Regions from separate parts of the Bradyrhizobium sp. 6(2017) genome, predicted to be linked through region 2. Evidence: riboswitches for the same ligand, from Rfam matches in the RefSeq annotation. Region 2 holds a riboswitch; the other holds the start of a gene.
The links. A riboswitch is a leader RNA that binds a small molecule or an ion and turns the genes downstream of it on or off. The one in region 2 is predicted to bind cobalamin.
Positions count from the first base shown of each region.

Region 1: it holds a riboswitch for cobalamin, as region 2 does, so the genes downstream of both, G6P99_RS17585 (DUF1636 family protein) here and G6P99_RS05860 (TonB-dependent receptor) in region 2, are expected to answer to the same signal.

Region 1 is NZ_CP049289.2:3,788,888-3,793,791, forward strand. Features, by position in the region: gene G6P99_RS17575 (cobyric acid synthase) at 1-821, opposite strand, end outside; gene cobO (cob(I)yrinic acid a,c-diamide adenosyltransferase) at 833-1,486, opposite strand; cobalamin riboswitch at 1,523-1,733, shown strand; gene G6P99_RS17585 (DUF1636 family protein) at 1,828-2,202, shown strand; gene cobW (cobalamin biosynthesis protein CobW) at 2,199-3,233, shown strand; gene cobN (cobaltochelatase subunit CobN) at 3,233-4,904, shown strand, end outside.
Region 2 is NZ_CP049289.2:1,238,777-1,243,680, forward strand. Features, by position in the region: gene G6P99_RS05845 (hypothetical protein) at 1-326, shown strand, start outside; gene G6P99_RS05850 (amidohydrolase family protein) at 536-2,026, shown strand; gene G6P99_RS05855 (CobW family GTP-binding protein) at 2,028-2,957, shown strand; cobalamin riboswitch at 3,201-3,396, shown strand; gene G6P99_RS05860 (TonB-dependent receptor) at 3,503-4,904, shown strand, end outside.

The DNA.
Region 1 (4,904 bases), 2.6 Mb from region 2:
CCGGGCTCGAGCTTCAGCGGATCGAGATCGTCGAAATTCGCGATGCGCGACAGCGCAAGGAAGGCGATCTTGCACTGGCCGGGCTTGCGCGCGTCGGCGAGCCCGAGCGCGTCTTCGGCCGGAAGCTCACCGGCGCGGGTAAACCAGGGCAGTACGCCAAAGCCGCGCCACGCCGTGCGGGATTCGATCAAGCGGTAGCCGTCGTCGAACAGCGTCGGATCGCCGCGGAACTTGTTGATGAGAAAACCCTGGATCATCGCGGCATCCTCGGGATCGATCACCGCCTGGATACCGACGAGCTGCGCGATCACGCCGCCGCGGTCGATGTCGCCGACCAGCACCACGGGCACGTCAGCCCGGCGCGCAAAGCCCATATTGGCGATATCGGACTTACGCAGATTGACCTCGGCGGGGCTGCCGGCACCTTCGACCAGCACCAAATCGGCGCGATCCTTCAGCCGCGCAAAGCTCTCCAGCACCGCGCCCATCAGCGACGGTTTCATAGCGGAATATTCGCGCGCGCGTGCGGTCGCGATCCGTTTGCCGTGCACGATGATCTGGGCACCGACATCGCTCTCCGGCTTCAGCAGCACCGGGTTCATGTCGGTGTGCGGCTCGACACCGGCGGCGAGCGCCTGCAGGGCCTGCGCACGTCCGATCTCGCCGCCGTCGATGGTCACGGCCGCGTTGTTGGACATGTTCTGCGGCTTGAAAGGCAAGACGCGCAGGCCGCGTCGTCTGGCAGCGCGCGCCAGGCCCGCGACGATGAGCGACTTGCCCACGTCCGAACCCGCTCCCTGGATCATCAATGCGCGCGCCATGGCGATAACAGTCAGAACTCGACGCCCGGTTGGGCCTTGATGCCGGAGCGGAACGGATGCTTCACCAGCGTCATCTCGGTGACGAGATCGGCGATCTCGATCAATTCATCCTTGGCATTGCGTCCGGTGAGCACGACATGCGTCATCGGCGGCTTCGACGTGGTCAGGAAGTCGACGACATCGGCAATGGCGAGATAATCGTAGCGCAGCGCGATGTTGATCTCGTCGAGCACGACCATGCGCAAGCTCGGGTCTGCGATCAGCTGCTTGGCCTTCTCCCAGCCGGCCTGCGCCGCCGCGATGTCGCGCGCGCGATCCTGGGTCTCCCAGGTAAAACCTTCGCCCATCGCGTGGAATTGACAGAGCTCTCCGAAATGCCCGGTGAGCAGGCGGCGCTCGCCGGTATCCCAGGCGCCCTTGATGAACTGCACCACGGCGCATGGGAAGCCATGCGCCACGCAGCGCACGATCATGCCGAAGGCGGAGGAGGACTTTCCCTTGCCGGCGCCGGTATGAACGATGATCAGACCCTTTTCGCCGCTCTTGGTCGCCATGATCTTGTCGCGGGCGACCTTTTTTTTCGCCATCTTGGTCGCGTGGCGCGCATCCAGCGAAACCTCGCTGCTGACGACCTCGTCTTCGGCGCCGTTTTCTTCAGAAATCATGACGTTCCTTCGGCTTGACAAGTTCGAGCCACGGACGAATGGTGGGCCCGCGTTGGTTCCTGTCCTACGACAGGCGAAGAGGGAATGCGATAGGGCTCAAGGTGGGCCTGAAAAGCAGCCGCCCCCGCGACCGTGACCGGAGAGATGCCCAAAGCCACTGATTCCTTGTCGAGAATCGGGAAGGTGGGCATCGAGGGAGAAATCCTGCTCCGCAAGCCGGGAGACCTGCCAACGCAACGTGTTGTGAGACCGGCGGACGGGGTGTTCCGCGACGGGGAAACGAACCCATTCACAACGGTTCGTGTGCCTCTTCGCCTCCCGCTGTTAATCCAGGATGGGCGATGAGCGTTACACTTCATGTCTGCATCACCTGCCGCGCCGGCCAGACGCTGGCGGAAGGTGAGCTCGCGCCCGGTGCGCGCCTGTATGCCGCGCTTGTTGAGGCCGGCGTGCCCGATGACGTCAATCTTGTTCCCGTCGAATGCCTGTCGGCGTGCAGCCAGGGTTGCTCGGTCGCGCTCAGTGCGCCGGGGCGGTGGTCCTACGTCTACGGCCGCCTGTCCGCTGACAATGCCAGGGATGTGATCGCGGGCGCCACCGCCTATGCCGCGGCGCCTGACGGCATCGTGCCGTGGCGCAGCCGTCCGGAAATCTTTCGCAAGCAATCGCTCGCTCGAATCCCACCCCTTGCCGTCGTGCCGGAGGCCGCAGAATGACTACGCTCGCCAAGGTTCCGGTCACCGTCGTGACCGGTTTTCTCGGGTCCGGCAAGACAACGCTGATCCAGCATCTGATCCGCAACGCCAACGGCAAGAAGCTCGCGGTGCTGGTCAACGAATTCGGCAGCGAAGGCGTCGACGGCGAGATCCTGAAGTCGTGCGCCGACGCCAATTGTCCGGCCGAGAACATCGTCGAGCTCGCCAATGGCTGCATCTGCTGCACCGTCGCCGACGATTTCATCCCGGCCATGGAGCAGTTGCTCGCGCGCCGGGTGAGACCTGATCACATCGTGATCGAGACGTCCGGCCTCGCTTTGCCGAAGCCGCTGCTGAAGGCGTTCGACTGGCCGGAAATCCGCTCGCGGATCACGGTCGACGGCGTGATCGCGCTGGCCGATGCGGAGGCCGTTGCTGCCGGCCGCTTTGCGCCGGATCCGGCCGCAGTCGATGCACAGCGTGCGGCCGACGACAATCTCGACCACGAGACGCCGCTGTCCGAAGTGTTCGAGGACCAGATCGCCTGTGCCGATATCGTGCTGCTGACCAAGGCCGATCTCGCCGGAGCCGAGGGGATCAAGGCGGCCAAAGCGGTGATTGCGGCCGAAATGCCGCGCGAGGTGCCGATGTTGCCGATCGTCGACGGCGTCGTCGACGCGCGGGTCATCCTGGGACTCGAGGCCGCCGCAGAGGATGATCTCGCATCGCGGCCGTCTCACCATGATGGCGAAGCCGAACACGAGCACAATGATTTCAACTCCGTAGTGATCGATCTTCCCGAGGTTTCGGATGTCGAGGCACTGGTGGCTTCGATCAAGGGGCTGGCGCGCGAGCAGAACGTGCTGCGCGCCAAGGGCTACATCGCGGTCGAAGGCAAGCCGATGCGGTTGCTAGTGCAGTCCGTCGGCGAACGGGTACGGCATCAGTTCGACATGCCTTGGGGCACGCGGCCGCGGCAGTCGAAGCTGGTCGTGATCGGCGAACACGGCGATATCGATGAAGCTGCGATCAGGGCGCGACTAGGTGTCTGATGCACGTCGTCTTCCGCGAGAGCCGCGGCCTTGAGGAGACCGCGACGCCAAGGGACCTCGGCCAGGATCCGGCCGATCTCGTGGTGTTGTCGTTTTCCGACAGCGATCTCGCCGCCTTCGCGGCCGGCTGGCGGCGGGGCCGCGCCGCGCTGCCGTCGCTGCGGCTCGCCAATCTCGCGGAGCTGCGCCATCCGCTCTCGGTCGATACCTATATCGAGCGCACACTGTCGCGCGCGCGCGGCATCCTGGTGCGGCTGATCGGCGGCGAACCCTATTGGTCATACGGGCTGGCCGCGGTGCATCGTCTGGCGAAGGAGCGCGACATCGCTTTGGTGGTGTTGCCAGCCGATGGCCGCGACGATCTGCGGCTGGATGAATTTTCGACCTTGCCGGTCTCGACGCTGCGTCGTCTGAAGGTGCTGTGCGACAAGGGCGGGCCTGTCGCCGCGCAGGCCGTGATCGCACAATTGGCGCTGGCGTCAGGGCTGTATGCCGGGCCTGTGGTCGGCGAGATCGATCTTCCCGAGATCGGTCTCTACGACCCGCGGCGCGGTGTTGTCGCGGCGCTGCCGGCATCGGATCGCCGGCCGCGGGCACTGGTGACTTTCTATCGCTCCTATCTCGCGGCGGGCGACACGGCACCGGTCGATGCGTTGATTGAGGCGCTACGCGAGAAGGGCTTTGACGCCTGCGGCGTCTTCGTCGCCTCGTTGAAGGCGGCGGGCGTGGCCGATTGGCTGCGTACTCAATTCGCGCAATGCGCACCCGCCGCCATCGTCAATGCGACCGCCTTTTCCGCGGCCGGCGATGACGGCACCACGCCGTTCGATGCCGCATCGTGTCCGGTGTTCCAGGTCGCTCTGTCCACGGCGCGGCGCGAGGATTGGGCCGAGTCGCTGCGCGGTCTGTCGCCCGGCGATCTCGCGATGCATGTGGTGTTGCCGGAGGTTGACGGCCGCCTGTTTGCTGGCGTGGTCAGCTTCAAGTCGGCGAGCGAGCGCGATCCCGATCTGCAGTTCGCACATCTCGCGCATCGGCCGGATGCCGGACGCGTCGCAGCAATTGCCGTGCGCGTGGCAGCCTGGCGCCATCTTGCGGAAAAGCCCGCGCGGAAGAAGCAACTTGCACTCGTGCTGTCGAACTATCCGGGCCGTCCGCACCAGATCGCGCATGCTGTCGGCCTCGATGCGCTTGCCTCGGTCGAGGTATTGCGGGCCGATCTCGCGGCCGCGGGCTTTGATCTCGAGCCGGTGGCGTCGCTGGGCGATGCGCTCTTGCACCGGAAACTGACATGGGAGGTGGCCGAGTATCGCGCGGCCATCTCCGGCCTTCCGCCACAGCTTCAGGACGACCTCGCGCGTGCATGGGGCGCGCCGGAGGACGATCCCGATTGTCGTGATGGCGAATTTCAATTCGCGGCAATCCAGTGCGGCAAGTCCGTCATCGCCGTTCAGCCGGAGCGCGGCGATGTCGGTCATCGCGATGCCGACTATCACGATCTGTCGCGCACGCCGCGCCATGCCTATGTCGCGTTCCATCTGTGGCTCAGGCAGCAACGCATCGATGCCGTCGTGCACATGGGCGCGCATGGCACGCTGGAATGGCTGCCCGGCAAGTCGGTTGCGCTGTCGTCCGCGTGCTGGCCGGAAGCGCTGATCGGCGATCTGCCCG
Region 2 (4,904 bases):
TCACGGTGACGCTCGACGACGCCGACCGGATGCACGTGCTCGCCGTGGCCGGCGAGCTCGATCGATTGGATGGTGCGGCCGCTGGCTCGTTCCATTTCTTCCGCAGGACGACAGCGGAGCTGTGCCGCGCGATTACCGGTCACGATGCCGATGCGGAGACCGTTGTCCGGCGCTTCCAGATGCAGATCGACAATCCGCGATTGCGGCGGGCCTTCGAGGCGGCGATCGCCAAGGATCGGACGCCGCCGAAGCTCGTCGCGAGCCGGACCAGACCGAACGACGATCTCTGGAGAGGCCTCGCCCCGCGACGGGCGACTGGAACGTAACGGACCTCGCCGCCACTCGCATCGTTGACGCGGCCTTCTCGCCTCGCGCGAAGGACGATTGCGTTACACCATATCGCAAGAATCCCGATCGGAGCGTTGCGATAGATGCGATGCATTTTTGTCTCTTGGCCCCGCTTGGGTCCGGTCGTAAGCCTTAATGAAGGCGGCCGGCCGGGACCGCGGTTTCGGACAATGCGGGGAGTGGCGAGATGGGTGGTTTGGTGATCAGCGGCGGCCGGGTGGTGGATCCGGCGAGCGGCATGGATGCGATCGGCGACGTCGCTGTGGTCGACGGCCGGATCGCTGCTGTCGGCACCGGCCTCGGCGGCGCCGAGCGGCAGATCGACGCCACCGGCCGCGTGGTCGCGCCCGGCTTCATCGATCTGCACGCGCACGGCCAGACCATTCCGGCCGATCGGATGCAGGCGTTCGACGGCGTGACGACGTCGCTCGACCTCGAGGCCGGCGTGCTGCCGGTTGCGTCCTGGTACAAGCGCCAGGCCGAGAAGGGCCGGGTGCTGAACTACGGCGCCGCCGCCAATTGGGCCTTCGCGCGGATCGGCGCGATGACCGGCTCGAATTCGGAAAGCTCGCTGGAATCGTTCGGCGCCGCGATGCGGGATCGCCGCTGGATCGAGAACGTGGCGACCGATGGCGAGGTCGCCGGCATCCTGGAGCGTCTTGCCAACGGGCTGAACGAAGGCGGCATCGGCATCGGCATTCTCAACGCCTATGCGCCGGGCGCCGGCGTGCAGGAACTGACCGCGGTGTGCCAACTGGCGGCCGCGCGTGCGGTGCCGACCTTCACCCACGTCGCCTACATGTCCCGCATCGATCCCGAGAGCGCGGCCGAGGCCTATATCCGCCTGATCGGCTATGCCGGCGCCACCGGCGCGCATATGCACATCTGCCACTTCAACTCGTCGAGCAAGACGGATATCGAACGCTGTGTTGCGCTGATCGCGAAGGCGCAAGCGCAGGGCTTGCCGATCACGGTGGAGGCCTATCCCTACGGCACCGGGTCGACCGTGCTGGCGGCGACCTTCTTCAGCGATCCCAAATTCGAGGAGCGCAACGGCCTCGGCTACGATTCGGTGCAGCGCGTGACCGACGGTCACCGCTTCGGCAGCCGCGAGGAGCTGCTGGCGGCGCAGGCCGAAGAACCCTCCACGCTGGTGCTGTGGCATGTGCTCGATATCGAGAACAACCAGCATCATCGCGACCTGCTCGACATGGCGGTGCTGTATCCGGGCGGTGCGATCGCGTCCGACGCGATGCCGTGGACGCTGTCGGACGGCCGCCCCTACACCGGCGACGCCTGGCCGCTGCCCGATGATGCCACCTCGCATCCGCGTTCGGCCGGTTGCTTCACCCGCTTCATCCGCGAATGGGTGCGCGAGCGCAAGAAAGTGTCGCTGCTCGAGGGCATCCGCAAATGCGCGCTGATTCCGGCGGAAATCCTTTCCGCAAGCACGCCGGCGATGCGCGCCAAGGGCAGGTTGCAGGTCGGAGCCGACGCCGATGTCGTGGTGTTCGACTTTGAGACCTTGAGCGATCGCGCGACCTTCTCCGCGATGAACCGACCGGCGGAGGGTGTGCGGTATCTCGTGGTCAGCGGCCAGCCGCTGATCAACGACGGCGTCCTCGATGTCGCGGCGCGGCCGGGCCGGCCGGTGCGCCGGCCGGTCGCCGGAGGCTGACGTGCCGGTCCCGATCCTGCTGGTCGCGGGTTTTCTCGGGGCGGGCAAGACCACCGTCGTGAACCATCTGCTGGCGCATGCACAAGGGCGGCGCATCGCGGCGGTGGTCAACGATTTCGGCGCCATCAACATCGACGCGGAGCTGATCGCGGGCGCCAGCGACGGCGTGGTGAGCCTGAGCAATGGCTGCATCTGTTGCACGCTGGAGGGCGATCTGCTGCGCACGCTCGCAAATTTGCTGCGGCGTGATCCGCGTCCCGAGTTCATCGTGATCGAGACCAGCGGGATCGCCGATCCCGCCGACATCGTGCGCAACCTGATGGATCCCGTGATCTGGAAGGAAGCGCCGCTGGAGACCGTGCTGTGCGTGGTCGACGCCACGCAGCCTGCGACGATGCTGGACGATGCGCTGCTGCGGTCGCAACTGCGGGCGGCCGATGTGGTGGCGCTGAGCAAGGTCGACCTGGCTGATGCCACCGCGCGTACCGCGATCCGCGACGCGGTACGCGCGGTGCGGCCGGCGGCGGTCGTGGTCGATGCGCTGCATGGCGAGGTGCCGACGGAACTATTGCTTCCGGCGGATATCGATCATTTGCCGGCGCCGCGCGAGACCGCGCCACGACGGCCGGTGTCCGACCGGTTCGAGACGCTGAGCTGGACGTCGGAGCGGCCGGTGCGGTTGCCGCGCTTGCAGCAGGCGATCGGCAGGCTGGCGCCGAAACTCGCGCGGGCGAAGGGATTGTTCGAGACGGTGGAGCAGCCTGGGCGACTGACAGTGTTTCAACTCGCCGGCGGACGCGCGACATTGGCTGCGGGCGGCGTGCCGGCACCCGGCGTGCCGCGCACGCGAATCGTGTTCATCGCCGAGATAGGTGTGCTCTCGCGCGCCGAGATCGATGCGATCATGGCAGGCTGCGTCGAAGCTACCTGAGTTTTCCGTCACCCCCGCGCAAAGGCTTTGCCTTTGTCGCTGGAGGAGCGCGTAGCGCGTCTCGAAGGGTGCACGGCCACCAGCCGGGCCGTCGATCCTTCGAGACGCCGCTACGCGGCTCCTCAGGAGACGGGTTAAGGAGGTCTCCGCGTCAGCGATACAAGCCGTGTGTCATCGCCGCAGCACCGTCCCGCAAAGCACGTGCGCGACAATCGCGCCGAATTGACAGCCCATCCCGCACCACCTATCGTTTCCGCCGACGGTTCCCTTCGGGGATCAAAAGGGAATGCGGTGCGAGGGTAACCCCAATGCCGCAGCTGTCCCCGCAACTGTAAACGGCGAGCCTTTCGTCAATTTGCCACTGGACCATTCGGTCCGGGAAGGCGTCGACAGGCGACGACCCGTGAGCCAGGAGACCTGCCGTCAGTCGTGGTCACACGCGAGCACATCGGGCGGGGGCGTCCTGGTGGGATCGGAGCACTGCCTTTTGGGCAATGCGCCAGTCCGCGTTCGCGGTGACGTGCCACGTTACCGCGGGTCCTTTCATGTCTCCGTCTTCTCCCGTTGCGCGCCGCTGGCGCCTCGGCCTCGTTTGCTCCCTGTCATCGCTGCTGCTGCCGGCTGAAGGTGGAGCACAAACACCGCCACCAACCAGGCTCGATCCGATCGAGGTCTCGCCCTCGGCATCCGAAAAGCCCAAGCCCGCGGCGCGAAGCAGCAACTCGGCGTCGTCGTCGCGGCCACGCTCCAGACCTGTACCGGCCGCGGCAACCGGCAACACACCGCGCGCCGCAGCGTCGGGCGCTTCGGGATCGGCGTCGCCGACGCTCAACGCCACCACGCCGGGGAGCACCGGCAGCCGTCTGAATCTAACGCCGCTGCAAACGCCGGCGAGCGTCGAGATCATCACGTCGCAGACCATCGCCGAACGCGGCCAGCATAATGTCACAGATGCCGTCACCCAGGACGCGGCCGGGTTCATCGCAACGCCGGCTCCCGGCAATGGCGGCCTGTCGTTCAGCACCCGCGGCTTTGCCGGCAGCAATTCGGTGATGACGCTGTATGACGGTACGCGCTTTTATATCGGCTCGGGAACCCTGACGTTCCCGTACGATACCTGGTCGACGCAGCGCATCGAGGTGCTGCGCGGCCCGGCTTCGGTGCTATACGGCGAAGGCGCAATCGGCGGCGTCATCAACGTAATTCCGAAAAAGCCGCTGGGCACGCCCTACAACGAAGCCGAGGTCTCGCTCGACAGCAACATGACGCGGCGGCTTTCGGTCGACAGCACCGGTCCGATCAATCCCAATGTGTCCTACCGGATCAATGCCACCGGCAACATGTCGGACGGCTGGGTCGATCGCGACAAGACCTCGAATGCGGTGGTCTCGGCCGCGGTGCGGGTGCAGGCGTCGGAAAATCTCGCCTTCACGCTCTCCGAGGATTATGGCGACCGCAGCCCGTCGCGCTATTTCGGCACGCCGCTGATCAACGGCGCGATCCAGGACGCGCTGCGCTTCAAGAACTACAACGCGCTGGACAGCACGATCCGCTATCAGGACAGCTGGACCCAGTTCAAGACCGAGTGGGACGTCGCCGACGGCATCAAGATCAACAACACGCTCTATTATCTGACCAGCGAGCGGCACTGGCGCGACATCGAGAGCTACACCTGGAATCCGAAGACCAATCTGATCGATCGCGGCAACTATATCGAGATCTTCCACGACCAGAAGCAGGCCGGCAACCGGATGGACGCGACCTTCAGCGGCCACATCTTCGGCCTCGAGAACCGCTTCGTTGCGGGATTCGACGTTAACCACATCGACTTCACCCACACCAATAACTCGCCGTTTGGCGGCGCGTCGTCGGTCAACCCCTACGTCTTCGATCCCGGATCGTTCTTCGCGACGACCACTGCGACATCGCCCGGCTTCAATGCGATCG